3 regions of the Paraburkholderia sp. FW306-2-2C-D06C genome follow, and region 3 is predicted to be linked to each of the others. Evidence: predicted binding sites of a transcription regulator. Region 3 holds the regulator's gene; each other region holds the start of a gene.
What was found. The regulator LexA, encoded in region 3, represses DNA repair genes until DNA is damaged. The targets are predictions, from matches to a motif close to ACTGTATNNNNATACAGT.
Positions count from the first base shown of each region.

Region 1: AC3WLT_RS05970 (ATP-dependent helicase) is a predicted target of LexA. The motif match lies at 2,168-2,185, and genes of this name have one in related genera.
Region 2: dinB (DNA polymerase IV) is a predicted target of LexA. The motif match lies at 2,814-2,831, and genes of this name have one in related genera.

Region 1 covers NZ_JBYSWU010000005.1:185,437-190,182, forward strand. The annotation lists gene AC3WLT_RS05970 (ATP-dependent helicase) at 1-2,111, opposite strand, end outside; gene AC3WLT_RS05975 (hypothetical protein) at 2,463-2,921, opposite strand; gene AC3WLT_RS05980 (RNA-binding S4 domain-containing protein) at 3,228-3,446, shown strand; gene AC3WLT_RS05985 (MATE family efflux transporter) at 3,709-4,746, shown strand, end outside.
Region 2 covers NZ_JBYSWU010000008.1:121,452-126,197, forward strand. The annotation lists gene AC3WLT_RS08590 (zinc-binding dehydrogenase) at 1-141, shown strand, start outside; gene AC3WLT_RS08595 (zinc-dependent alcohol dehydrogenase family protein) at 297-1,274, shown strand; gene AC3WLT_RS08600 (NADPH-dependent F420 reductase) at 1,351-1,950, shown strand; gene dinB (DNA polymerase IV) at 2,950-4,095, shown strand; partial or broken gene AC3WLT_RS08610 (Y-family DNA polymerase) at 4,282-4,746, shown strand, end outside.
Region 3 covers NZ_JBYSWU010000016.1:119,801-124,546, forward strand. The annotation lists gene cysW (sulfate ABC transporter permease subunit CysW) at 1-694, opposite strand, end outside; gene cysT (sulfate ABC transporter permease subunit CysT) at 691-1,587, opposite strand; gene AC3WLT_RS14950 (sulfate ABC transporter substrate-binding protein) at 1,726-2,766, opposite strand; gene lexA (transcriptional repressor LexA) at 3,063-3,713, shown strand; gene AC3WLT_RS14960 (hypothetical protein) at 3,788-4,132, shown strand; gene AC3WLT_RS14965 (DUF2939 domain-containing protein) at 4,319-4,746, shown strand, end outside.

The DNA.
Region 1 (4,746 bases), on a different contig from region 3:
AGCTTCGCGCCGATTTCGATCTTCGCCTGCGCGGCCGCCGCCAGCCCCGCAGCGGTCGGCGCGCCCGGCACCAGCACGCGCGGCCACGCGTAGGCGTCGAACAGCGGCATCAGATGCGCCGGAATAAAGCGCGTGCGCGATGCCCACACGTGCCGGTCGCCCATATGCGTCTGGTTGTGCACGTAAAAGCGCTGCGGCACGACGATATGCAGGTCTTCCTTCGCCCGCGTCATCGCCACGTAGAGCAGGCGCCGCTCCTCGTCGATTTCCTCTTCGCTGCCAGTGCCGAGATCGGACGGAATGCAGCCGTCGACGCCGTTCAGCACGAACACGTTGCGCCATTCCTGCCCCTTCGCCGAATGGATCGTCGACAGGATCAGGTAGTCCTCGTCGATCAGCGGCACGCCGGATTCGTCGCTGGTGGCGTCGGGCGGATCGAGTGTCAATTCGGTCAGGAAGCGTTCGCGCGACGGGTACGTGCCCGCGATGCTTTCCATCTGCAACACGTCCGCGTGACGGATCGCCGCGTCCTCGTGATTGCGCTCGAGATGCGGCTCGTACCAGCGCCGCACCATTTCGAACTCCGCCGGCCACGGCGTCTGCCGGCCGTACACGCTCGACATGAGCGCCACGAACGGATGCCAGTCTTCCTGCGCGCGGGCGGGCGGCGCGAAGGCGGCCAGCGCACGGCCGGCGGTGTCGGCCGGATTACCGGTGCCTGCGCGGGCGACGACCTCGTCGAGCACCTTCGCCGCGGTGGCCGGTCCGACGCCCGGCAGCAACTGCACGACGCGGAAACCGGCGACGCGGTCGCGCGGATTCTCCGCCCAGCGCAGCACGGCCAGCACATCCTTGACGTGCACCGAATCGAGAAACTTCAGGCCGCCGAACTTCACGAACGGAATGTTGCGCCGGGTCAATTCGATTTCGAGCGCGGCGCTATGGTGCGCGGCGCGAAACAGCACCGCCTGCGACTTGAGCTTCATGCCCTGTTCGCGCGCTTCGAGCACCTGTTCGACGACGTAGCGCGCCTGATCCGCTTCGCCCGCGACCGTCACCAGACGCGGGCGCTGAGCTGAGGCCTTGTCGGTCCACAGATTTTTCGTATAACGCTCGCTGGCGAGTTCGATTACCGCGTTCGACGCAGCCAGGATCGGTCCGGTGGAGCGGTAATTGCGCTCGAGCGTGACCTGCCTCGCCGGCGGATTGAAGTGCGCGGGGAAATCGAGAATGTTGCGTACGGTCGCACCGCGAAACGAATAGATCGACTGGGCGTCGTCGCCGACCACGGTCAGGCCGCGGCCGTCAGGCTTCAAGGCGAGCAGGATCGACGCCTGCAAGCGGTTGGTGTCCTGATACTCGTCGACCAGCACGTGATCGAAGCGCGCCGACAGGTCCGCGGCAAGCGACGGCTCGGCGGCCATGTGCGACCAGTAGAGCAGCAGATCGTCGTAGTCGAGCACGCTCTGCTTCTGCTTGGCTTCGACATACGCGGCGAACAGCATGCGCAGATCGGCTTCCCATTCGCGGCACCAGGGAAACGCGTGATTGAGCACGTCGGCGAGCGACGCGCCGGTGTTCACGACGCGCGAGTAGATCGCGAAGCATGTGCCCTTCGCCGGGAAGCGCCGCTCTTTCGCGGACAGGCCGAGCTCGTGGCGCACGAGATTCATCAGGTCGGCGGAATCCTCGCGGTCGTTGATCGTGAAGGCGGGCGCGAGGCCGATCAGATCCGCGTACTCGCGCAGCAGCCGCGCGCCGACGCTATGGAAGGTGCCCGACCACGTCAGCCCTTGTGCCAGCGCGGCGCGCGCGCCAAGCGCCGCGCCGGCGATGCGCGCGACGCGGCGGGTCATTTCGAGCGCGGCGCGGCGTGAAAACGTCAGCAGCAGGATGCGGCGCGGATCGGCGCCGTTGACCACCAGATTGGAGACCCGGTGCGCCAGCGTATTGGTCTTGCCCGAGCCCGCTCCCGCTATCACCAGCAGCGCGCCCAGCGGCTCGTTGGGCGTCTTGGCGCCGTACTCGACGGCTTCGCGCTGCGCGTCGTTGAGCTTTGCCAGCCAGGCGGCGGTATCGAACGGCGACGAGGATTCGGCAACGGTGGGCACAGTGGATTGGACGCTAGAGAGGATGCGTGGAGTCGGTTAGAGAACGGGCGACGCACACTGTATATCCATACAACCTCAGCCGGCAAGCGACCCTTTTTACGCGGTGGCGCCGCGGTGGCTCGCGCCGCGCCGCGCCGCGCGAAAGCACACGCGCCAGCGAAAAAAATGGCCCGGGCGCACCGGACCATTTTCACCGTGAGACGGCAAGGCGTTCACCATGCCCTGCCTTCGGCTAGCGCCTCATGCTGCTCCGCGTCAGCCGGATTGTCGCCGGCGTTCGCCTTGCCGGCGTCGGCTCGCGCGCCTTGAACCGCGCTATCGACGCCTCAGCACAACGCGCTTAGTGCTTTATTAGTGCTTCACATCAGCGCCGTCATCCTGATCGGCTGCCTGACCTTGCATGTTCATCTTCATTTCGTTGCTGGCGGCCTGCTTGTCCGCCTTCTGGTTGATCCTGGCGTTGCGCACCTGCTGGTTGTATTGCGACTTGGCAGCCTTCTGCTGTTCCTTCAGTTCAGCCTTCGACGACTTCTTCTGCGCCCGGAATTCGGCGTTAGCCTGCGCATCGGCGTCGCGCTTCTGAACCAGCGGGTCGGTCGAGCCCGGCGCCGTCAGACGGGTCGGAGCCGGCGTGACCGGCTGCACGCCCTGCGCGGCAGGCGCTGCGGGTGCTAGATCGGCGCCTTGGGTCTGAACCTGTGCCTGCGCGGAGAGGCCGGCGGCCGGTTGCGCCGCGGTCTGAGCGACAGCGGCGGTCGCGGCAAAGGCAGTAAGGGCGGTACCGATCAGGAGCGTACGAATCTGGGTCATGATTGTTTCCTCTCTAAAGTTGTCAGGACACGGGCGTCGACTCTGGCGTGACGTATCGATGCGTGCCTCGCCCGGTCTGCCGCCTGCTGGAGAATGCGGGAAAAATCCAGCAGGCTTTTCTACAGACCGCCCCTTTCGGAGTGAAGTTCGCGAGAAACACCCAGTGTTACGGAACGTTTCATTTTCTGACAAGTACATAACATCTGCTTGCAAATGCCTATGCACGACGGGAAATCCACGTGGACGCCGATCCAGGGCAAGCTTCTGGCTTATGATGCGAACCCTTTGCCTGAAGGCGCAAACGCCATGCCCAACCTCGATTTCACACTGACCGACGACTACGTCGAACTGCACAATCTCCTGAAGATAACGGGCCTCGCGGACAGCGGCGGCTCGGCGAAAATGATGGTCGCGGACGGCGCCGTGACCGTCGACGGCCAGGTCGAAACGCGTAAGACCTGCAAAATCCGCGCGGGCCAAGTGGTATTGCTCGGCGATACGCGGATCGCGGTGCACGAAGCTTGATGCGCGGGAGGCGCCGTACTCCGAGAATCCGGAGCCCGTACGCGCACCAAATTTGTGCCTGCTCCATCGACATTGCCGCGCCCAGGCAATAAGCTGTTGGTTTCGACAGACAAACAGTCAGCTGACAGCGACCCTGCGCACTCGGCGGCCAAGCCGTGTTTCGCAGCCGCCGCCCTGATCGCTCTGGTTGTCCCAAGTTGTCCCGAGTTGTCCCGCTCGCTCTGGCCGTCGGTCTGTCGCCACTTCCGCCGTTAAGCGCTCAATGACTCAATCCGGCTTCACCAGGGTGGCCGCCCGGCCGCCGACCCTGACCCGCCACGCCGCCGACACCGCCCGCCTCGCCGCCCCGCTCGCCATCGCGCAGCTGTCGCAAATGGCGATGGGCGTCACCGACACGATCCTGCTCGGCTCGCTCGGTCCCGACGCGCTCGCCGCCGGCGGTCTCGGCGCGAATCTGTTCTTTGTCGTGGTCACGCTGCTGCAAGGCGTGCTGACCTCGGTCAGCGTGAGCGTGTCGCACGCGCGCGGCGCCCAGGACGAGGGCCGCGTGCCGCATATCTACTGGACCGGCTTCGTGCTGTCGGTGCTGCTGTCGGTGCCGGCGTTCTTCCTGCTGTCGTTCGCCACACCGGTCCTGCTGGCGTTCGGCGAGCCCGCGCTGCTCGCGCACAACGTCGGCGAATACGCGGCGGTCCTGCGCTGGGGCGCGCTCGGCAGTCTGATCGGCGTGGGGCTGCTGCGTTCGTTCTTGCCGGCGATCGGCGCGGCCAGGCGGCTCCTGTGGGTGTCGCTCGTGAGCGTCGTCGTGAACGGTTTTCTCAACTACGGGCTGATCCACGGCGCCTATGGTCTGCCCCGGCTCGGCTTTCTCGGCTCGGCGGCGGCCACCACGATCACGGTCTGGCTAAGCGCGCTGGTGCTGATGGCGCTGCTGCATCTGCGGCCGCGCTATCGCCATTTCGTTGTCGCGACGCGGCCGAACGTGCCGTTGATGGGCGAGCTGTTCGGCATCGGCTGGCCGGTTGCGATCACCTACGGTGTCGAATCGACGCTGTTCCTCGCCACCGGCCTGATGGTCGGGTTGCTCGGCGAGTCGCAACTGGCTGCGCACCAGATAGCGTTGAACGTCGCCTCGGTGGCCTTCATGGTGCCGCTCGCGATCGGCCAGGCGGCCAACGTGCGGGTCGGCTTCTGGTCCGGTGCGGGGCAGCCGCTCGCTGCGCGCCACGCGGGTTTCGTCGCGCTGGCGCTCGGCGTCGGCTTCATGACGCTGTCGGGCATCGTGCTGATCGCCGCGCCG
Region 2 (4,746 bases), on a different contig from region 3:
GTGGCCAAGGCGCTCGAGCTCGCACGCAACTTCCCGAGCCTTTTCCCCGTAGCGGAACGATATCAGGCGAGCGACTACCTGGGAGCGCTCGAACATACGTACCGCAGGGGAAGGACCGGCATGGTGCTGCTCGCGTTCTAGCGCTACGCGTCCTGCGCAATGTGAGGCGCTCCTCGTCGTGAGGGGCGGCTTGGTAGCGTTCACCCCGGTTTTTGCACGATTTCGAAATGAGCCCCGAGTGCCGAAGTATTGCCTCTCGGCTTTCCAGCTAAGCATCTTATGAAAGGACGTAAGCCATGCGTGCTATCCAGAACACCGCTTTCGGCGACCCCGTCGAGACTCTGAAACTCGTTGACCTTCCGGAGCCGGCCAACCCCGGCCCGGATGAAGTCCTGATCGCGATGGAGTATGCCCCCATCAACGGCAATGACCTGGCCGTCATCACCAATCGCTTCGTCTACTCGACTCCACTGCCCTCGATCGTGGGCAACGAAGGCGTCGGGCGAGTTCTGCAGGTAGGCTCGAATGTCTCCAACGTGAAGGTCGGCGACCGCGTGTTGCCCCCGCTTTATGCGTTGACCTGGCGCGAGCGCCTGGTGATCCCGGCCAAGGGGCTGATTGCGCTGCCTGCCAACGTCGATCCACGTCAACTGGCCATGCTGCGCATCAATCCTCCCACGGCCGTACTTCTGCTCGGGCGCTTCGTTGACCTCAAGGAAGGCGACTGGATCGTGCAAAACGCGGCCAACTCCGGCATCGGCCGCACGGTGATCGCGTTGGCGAAGAAGCGTGGCCTGCGGACCATCAACTTCGTACGTCGTCCGGAACTGGTCAAGGAACTGGAAGAAGCTGGTGGGGACGTCGTTCTCGTCGATGAGCCAGGCGCCATCGACAAAGCCAGGGCCGCGGTCGGTCCGGGCAACGTCCGTCTGGCCATCGACGGCCTGAGCGGTTCGGCTGCGGTGCGCCTGATCGACGTGCTGTCGCAAAACGGTACGCTGGTGAGCTATGCGTTCACAAGCGGCGAGCTGGTCACGCCGCTCAAGGTCGTGGACCTGCATCTGCGCGGCATCGTCGTGCGCGGCATATACATCGACCTTCCCGAATACCTGCCGTACATCATGGACGCAATCAAGGAGTCCGCCGAACTGATGGCTCGCGGCGAGCTTGACCTGCCTGTGGCCGCCGTCTATCCGCTTGCGGACTACCAGAAGGCCGTCGCTCACGCAATCAAGGGTGGCAAGGTGCTGCTCGACTTGCGCTCATCGAACTGACCTGGCTGTTCTCCCAAGTGCCGTGCTCCTGGACGAGCATGGCTTCGTTGACTTACGTTGCCGCTGAGGTGTCGAAATGAAGATTGGTTTTATTGGAGCCGGTGCTGTAGCGCAGTCCATCGCCAGGAGTGCCATTCAAGCAGGACATGAGGTTGTCTTGAGCGCTCGTCGTGGGCCGCAGGCTTTGGGCGATATCGTGGCCGGACTCGGTCCGAACGCGTCGGCAGATACGGTCCAGGAGGTGGCCCGGCTCGAGCTGGTCATGCTCGCCGTTCCATGGCTTCAAGTCCCGTCGGCCCTGGATGGGCTGCCCAATTGGGCGGGTCGCATTTTGGTGGATACCACCAACCCTTTTACGCAACTCGAGCCTGAGCTCGTTCTGGCGGACTTGGGGGGCACGGGCGCCAGCGAGATCGTCGCGGCACACGCGCCAGAGGCTCGCGTCGTCAAGGCGTTCAATGCTATCCGCATGGAGCACTACGACAAGGGCCCGAAGTTTCATGACGGAAAGCGCGTCATCTTCGTCTCCGGTGACGACAAGGACGCAAAGGCGGTGGTGATCGGACTCGTCAACGATTTTGGCTACGCACCAGTGGATCTTGGCGGTCTGGTTTCGGGCGGTCGCATGCAGCAAGCGGGGGGTCCGATTGCTGGCCACGACTGGGTCGTCGCATAGGACTGCAAGGTATGCAAACCAATGTCGCGTTATTTCGGGAAGCAGAGCGGCTGGACGTCCGGTTGTCTTTGTGATCTGCCGTTGGCGGGACGCCACTTCGAACGTCGGCAACGGGTCGAAAGTACGCATCCGCTTGTAGTGGAACCGGACATTCGCGGCTGGTGGGATGCGAATGTCCGGAAAGCACCTTGTAGCCGCCCGACCAACGCCGATACATGAATGTCGGCAAAGGCCGACAAGGGAGCGCTCGTGTTTGACACTTAATTGCCCGCTAACGGTTTTAAGACATTTAAGCGCGGTAAGCGATGGAATGGACGCCCCTGCATTCGCTCTATGCGAAACCGTTGGTGAATCGGCATCCGGCCAAAACAACAAGAACTACCCCGTCGGTCAAGGTTCCCGCAGCGGGCTGTTCGAACGTATATAGCGCGGCTGCGATGTCTGCAGTCGTTGTATCACGATGATTCCGTCGAATATCACCGATGTGAAAGTTGCTTCCTAGTACCGACGAGGCATAGTTTCTAGTCTGCTTCCCGACGTAAGCCGGCGTACATTTTCGTGTGGTTGCGCCTCCCAATGCACTCCAGTTCGCCATCAAGCCGAAGACCAGAGGCGCCTCATCAAACCTGCATCTTGGCGCGCGTTTGGCGTTCGGATGCCAAGGAGAACTGGCCGGCGGGGCAGTCGATTCCAATCGAGCGCTGATCGACGCTTCATATCAGCCGCCGAAGTAGCACGCCTCCTGTGCAGCCGGGTCGGAGCGCGGCTCCTCCTTCGCCCCCGGATAGGCATGAGGAAGCAGTCCAGTCCTCGCCGAAACTCCCCATTTGCATTACAAAACGGGTCCACGACCTGACAAAAATACTGTATGAATGTACAGTCTAGGCATTTGCGACGCAGAACGCGATTTCTCGCTGTTTCGACGTTCATTACCGGGGGCTCTCATGAGCGCCGCGTTGGCCAAGCTAGACACTGAACGCTATTTTTGAGTATCAAGGCATGCCAGATCATAGGCGCATAGCCCACATTGACATGGACGCATTCTTTGCGTCCTGTGAACTTTCGCAGTATCCAGAACTGCGAGGCCAAGCCATGGTGGTTGCCGGCCGTCGTTCAGATGCGCCCCGAACGAACGCGGACGGCACGCGTGAATTCTCGCGGTTACGCGACTATACGGGCAGGGGCGTCTTGACGACCGCAACCTACGAAGCACGAGCGCTCGGAGTTCACTCTGGGATGCCGGCGATGAAGGCGGCCCGACTGGCGCCGAATGCCATTCTCCTTCCGGTGAACTTTGACCTCTACCGAACATACTCACGACTGTTCAAGGACGCAGTTCGATCCGTAAGTCCGACAATCGAGGACGTGGGAATAGATGAGGTCTACGCCGATCTATCGCTCTTGAATGACAAATCGGAGCAAATTGCGCGGAACCTGAAATCCGCCGTCTTCGAGGCGACCAACCTCACATGTTCGGTTGGAATTGCGCCAAATAAGCTCCTGGCAAAATTGTGTTCTGACATGCAAAAGCCAGACGGAATCACAATTTTGCGGCTTGAGGATCTGCAAGCTAGGATCTGGCCAATGGCTGCCGGAAAAATCAACGGTATTGGGCCGAAGGCCAACGCCAAGCTGACGTCTCTAGGGATAACGACCATCGGTGAAATTGCCGCATGCAGCGAGCAATGGCTGATCGAACAGTTCGGACGAAGCTATGGGTCATGGCTTCGCAGAGTTTCCCATGGGCTCGATGATAGGCCAGTGGTGACTCATAGCGAGCCTGTCTCGATGAGCCGAGAGACTACATTCGAGCAAGACCTGCACGCCGCACGACACAGGCAGGAACTCGGTACCGCATTTACCCGTTTATGCGAGCAGGTGGCGCTAGATTTGCAGCGTAAAGGCTATCTCGCGCGGAGCATCGGGATCAAGCTTCGCTTCAACGACTTTCAGACAGTAACGCGTGACGTCACGCTCCCAGAACCTGTTGCGGACGCTAAGGCGCTGCGTCACGCGGCCACCCAGTGCCTGAAACGGGTCGAACTTGTTAAATCCATCAGGCTGCTGGGGGTCAAGGCGGGCGGCCTCCAACGTGCGGGAACGACGGAGAGCGAGGCGTCGTCTCAGTTCACGTTGGATTTTTAATGCGCGTACCACCTTACCGAGCAAATGTATCCTAACCCACCAAACACGACCAAAACAGGCAGGTTGGGCGACACTGACCGTGACGAATGTCTTTTTATCAAGAAAAAATTGACTAGTTATTTTATACAAATCAAATAGTTACAACCAAAGAAGCCAGAATTACGCCTCCCACGTTCGCCATACGGCATCTACATCGACCTCACCGACCTGCCCGGCGAGCCGCGCGAGATTGCCGCGCGCATCAAACAGGCGGTCAATCAGGCAACCGGCCTCACCTGCTCCATCTGCGTGGCGCCGAACAAGCTGCTGGCGAAGATCGGCTCCGAACTCGACAAGCCCGACGGCCTCACGATTCTGACGCCCGCCGACGTGCCGCTGCGGGTCTGGCCGCTGCCGGTGCGCAAGGTCAACGGGATCGGGCCGAAGGCGGCGGACAAGCTGACCGCGCTCGGCCTCGCCACCGTAGGCGATCTGGCGGCGGCGGACCTGGGGCTGTTGCAGGACAACTTCGGCCGCAGCTATTCGGCGTGGCTCACGCAAGTCGCGCAAGGCTACGACGAGCGGCCGGTGGTGGTCGAATCCGAGCCCAAGTCGATGAGCCGCGAGACGACTTTCGAACGCGATCTGCATCCGCGTCACGACCGGCCGGCA
Region 3 (4,746 bases):
CCATCGCCCGCGCATTGCACAGAATCACGCCGTACAGCAGGCCCCATTTGACGTTCGGCAAGGTGACGCGGCGGAAGATCTGCCAGCCCGACGCGCCGAGCACGTGCGCGGCTTCTTCTTCGTCGTTGCCTTGCGCCTGCATCAACGGAATCAGTTCGCGCGCGACGAACGGGAACGTGACGAAGATCGTCGCCAGCACGATGCCGGGCACCGCGAAGATGATCTGCACGTTATGCGCTTGCAGCCACGGCCCGAACCAGCCTTGCGCGCCGAACATCAGCACGTAGATCAAACCGGAGATTACCGGCGAGACCGAGAACGGCAGATCGATCAGCGTGGTCAGGAGCGCCTTGCCGCGGAATTCGAACCTGGCGATGCACCATGACGCGGCAAGGCCGAACACGAGGTTCAGCGGCACGGCAATCGCGGCGGTAATCACCGTCAGTTTGATGGCCGACAGCGCATCCGGATCGGCGAGCGATTCCAGATAGAAACCAATGCCCTTGTTCAATGCCTGATAGAACACGGCGACCAGCGGTACGACCAGAAACAGCGCGAGAAACAGCAACGCGACGCCGGTCAGAAGCCAGCGCACGACGGGCGGCTCGGTGACCGGATCAGGCCGGCGCGCCACCTCGCGCGGCGCGCGCGGCGCGGCGGCAAGCGCGACGGTATCCACAGTATCGCGGCTCATTGCACACCTGCGCCGCTTGCCGTAACGCTCGCGGCCGCAGGCGCCGGGCCCGCTGCACCGCGGCTCGTGCGCCGCTGCAGATACCACTGCAAGGTATTGATGAACAACAGCATCAGGAACGACACGACCAGCATCACCACCGCCAATGCGGTTGCGCCCGCGTAGTCGTATTGTTCGAGCTTGGTGATGATCAGCAGCGAGGTGATTTCCGATTTCATCGGCACGTTGCCGGCGATGAAGATCACCGAGCCGTACTCGCCGAGCGCCCGTGCGAACGCCAGCGCGAAACCGGTCAGCAGAGCCGGAAACACCGCAGGCAGCACTACGCGCCGGAACGTCAGCCAGCGCGACGCGCCGAGGCACGCGGCCGCTTCTTCCTGCTCGCGCTCGAATTCTTCGAGCACCGGCTGCACGGTCCGCACGACGAACGGCAAACCGATGAAGGTCAACGCGATCAGCACGCCGGCCGGCGTAAAGGCGACCTTGATGCCGAGCGGCTCGAGGAACTGCCCGATCCAGCCGTTGCCGGCATAGACCGCCGCAAGCGAGATGCCGGCCACCGACGTCGGCAGCGCGAACGGCAGATCGACCACCGCATCGACGAGCCGCCTGAATGGGAACGTGTAGCGCACCAGCACCCACGCCACGAGGAAGCCGAACACCGCGTTGATCAGCGCGCCGCCGAGCGCCGAGAAAAACGTCAGCCGGTACGACGCGAGCACGCGCGGCGAGCTCACCGCGCGCACGAACTGGCTCCAGTCGAGCGTGGCGGTTTTCAGAAAAGTTGCCGCAAGCGGAATCAGCACCACGAGGCTCAGATACGCCACCGTGATGCCGAGTGTCAGGCCAAAACCGGGCAAGGCGCTCGGTTTTCGGAAGGTCCACGTCGTCATGCTGGATACTCTTTCAGGGTTGATGCTTGCCGTGCTTTTGCGGTCGTCCGGCTAGCCAGAAAGCGCGCCCACTGGGCGCGCTTTCTGGCCAGGTGTTGCCGCCTCTCGCCGCCTGAGCGGCTTCTGGCATTGGCAGTCTTACTGCGGCTGGTAGATCGAATCGAATACGCCGCCGTCGGCAAAGTGGGTCTTCTGCGCATTCGCCCAGCCGCCGAACGAATCGTCCACCGTGTACAGCTTCAGCTTCGGAAACTTCGCGGTCAGCTCGGCCGGCACCTTGTTCGAACGCGGACGGTAGAAGTTCTTCGCGGCGATCTCCTGACCCTGCTCGCTATACAGGAAGTTCAAATACGCTTCGGCCAGCTTGCGCGTGCCGTGCTTGTCGACCACCTTGTCCACCACGGCAACCGGCGGCTCGGCCAGAATGCTCACCGACGGCACGACGATTTCAAACTTGTCCGGACCGAATTCCTTCAGCGACAGGAACGCTTCGTTTTCCCATGCAATCAGCACGTCGCCGATGCCGCGCTGCACGAAGCTGGTCGTTGCGCCGCGCGCCCCCGAATCCAGCACGCCGGCATTCTTATAGAGCTTGCCGACGAATTCCTTCGCCTTCTGGTCACTGCCGCCCGGCTGATGTTCGGCGTAGGCCCATGCGGCCAGATAGTTCCAGCGCGCGCCGCCCGAGGTCTTCGGATTCGGCGTGACGATCGACACGCCCGGCCTGGTCAGATCGTCCCAATCCTTGATGTGCTTCGGGTTGCCCTTGCGCACGAGGAACACGATCGTCGACGTGTACGGCGACGCGTTGTCCGGCAAACGCTTTTGCCAGCCCTTGTCCAGCAAACCCTTGTTAGCCAGCGCGTCGATGTCGTAGGCGAGCGCCAGCGTCACGACATCCGCCTGCAGACCGTCGAGCACCGAGCGCGCCTGAGCGCCCGAACCGCCGTGCGACTGCTTGAAGGTGATCGATTCGCCGGTCCTGGCCTTCCATTCCTTGCCGAATGCCTGATTGACGTCCTGGTACAGTTCACGCGTCGGGTCGTACGACACGTTCAGCAGCGTCGTGTCGGCGGCGTGCGCCTGCGCCATCACGCCGACAGCGGTTGCCGCGCCGAACGCGAGCGCCGCGATGAGTTTTTTGGTCTTGCCTGCCAGCCCCGTGCCCCGATGGTTCATCCAGCTTCTCCGCGTTGTGGTTGCCGTTACGGCGTCTTGTTTTTGCGTCTGCAGCGCGTCAACTCGGAGGCCAGTCTATCGAAGGGCTTTCATCATTAAAAATAATGTTTCTTCATTCTTTAATACGTAAAAGTGGTAATGGCAGCTGGATAAGGCGTTGCGACACGAAAACGGTTGTTTAAGCGTCCTTTTGCGACGCCGGAGCGACACCCCAGACGACGAACTTAAAGTAAAGCTTGAATTGCATCGAATACTGTATAAAAATACAGTCACCTGTTCATACATACAGTAGCGCCATGACCAAACTCACCGCACGACAGCAGCAGGTTTTCGATCTGATCCGACGGGCTATCGAACGTACCGGCTTTCCGCCCACCCGCGCGGAGATCGCCGCCGAACTGGGTTTCAGCTCGGCCAATTCGGCCGAAGAACATCTGCGTGCCTTGGCCCGCAAGGGTGTGATCGAACTCGCGGCAGGTGCGTCGCGCGGCATTCGTCTGCTGGCGGGTCCCGAAGATTCGCCGCACCAGTTCACGTTGCCGCACCCCAGCATCATGCAGCTGTCGCTGCCGCTGATCGGCCGCGTCGCGGCCGGCAGCCCGATCCTCGCGCAGGAACATATCTCGCAGCACTATGCGTGCGACCCGGCGCTGTTCTCGAGCAAACCGGACTACCTGCTGAAGGTTCGCGGGTTGTCGATGCGCGACGCCGGCATCTTCGACGGCGACCTGCTCGCGGTGCAAAAGAAAAGCGAAGCGAAAGACGGCCAGATCATCATCGCGCGGCTCGGCGACGACGTAACGGTCAAGCGCCTGAAGCGTCGGCCAAACGGCATCGAACTGATCGCGGAAAACCCCGATTACGAAAACATCTTCGTTCAGACCGGCAGTGCGGATTTCGCGCTGGAAGGCATCGCTGTTGGGCTGATCCGCCCCGGCGAGTTCTGAGCGCCTGCTTCTACCAACGCTTGCCCGACGCCTAACGCGCCGCTGCCCCTACGTTGAATCGCCTGGAGAGACTCATGGAACGCCTTGCCCGCCTGCTGCCTTTTCGCCAGTTCGGTCGTTTGCGCCATCTGCGCAAGCTGGTGCCCTGTTCGCTGATCGAGGCGTCCACGGCCAGCGCTTCATCGCTGTTCGACGAACCTGCATCGCGGGCGCCGAGCTTGCCGTCGTCGTTGCCGGCTTTCGCTCGAGTGTCGTTGAATTCAGGGCTGAATACGGCAGAGCCGGCGCGACGGGCACCGGTGCGCGTCTATCACGGGCCGTCGCGGCTGATCATGGTCGGCACGGTAGACGCCGTATGCCGGATGATCGACCGCTGCATCGCTGAAGAAGCCAACGTGCACGGGGCGGTGTTCGAGTAATCAGGAGCGGGGCGTGCGTGTAGTTGCTCTGCTGTTGACCTGTCATTAACCTGTCATTTACCTGTCATTGCCCTGCTGGTGCCTTGCGCGCGCCTCTCCAGATCTCTTCAGATATTGCATCGCGTGGGATCGTTTTCGTGTGGCCGCGGTCCACGTTAGACCACCCTTGATAGAGAGTTCCACTCGATGGCAGTTTCGACACGCACCAAACGCAGCGCCGCACGGCCGCTGATCGTTGTTCTGATTGTGATTGCAGTGGTGGCCGCCCTGGGATTCGGCTATGCATCGCCATATATCGCGCTGAACAATCTGAAACGCGCGGCAGACGCGCGCGATGCGGAGACCGTCAATCAGTATGTCGACTTTCCGGCGTTGCGCGAGAGCCTGAAGCAACAGGTCACCGGCTTGCTGACGCGCCGGCTCGACGCACATGGCAACGGCAATCCATTTGCCGCCATTGGCGCGATGATCGGCGTTGCGCTGATCGGACCGCTAGTAGATGCGTACGCGACGCCGGACGGCGTAGCCGCGTTGCTGAACGGCATGCCGCCGCGTGGCGAACCGGGCGAGCGGCCGCCCGCGCCGCCTGCCGCGGAAAATGCGCCTGCGTCCCC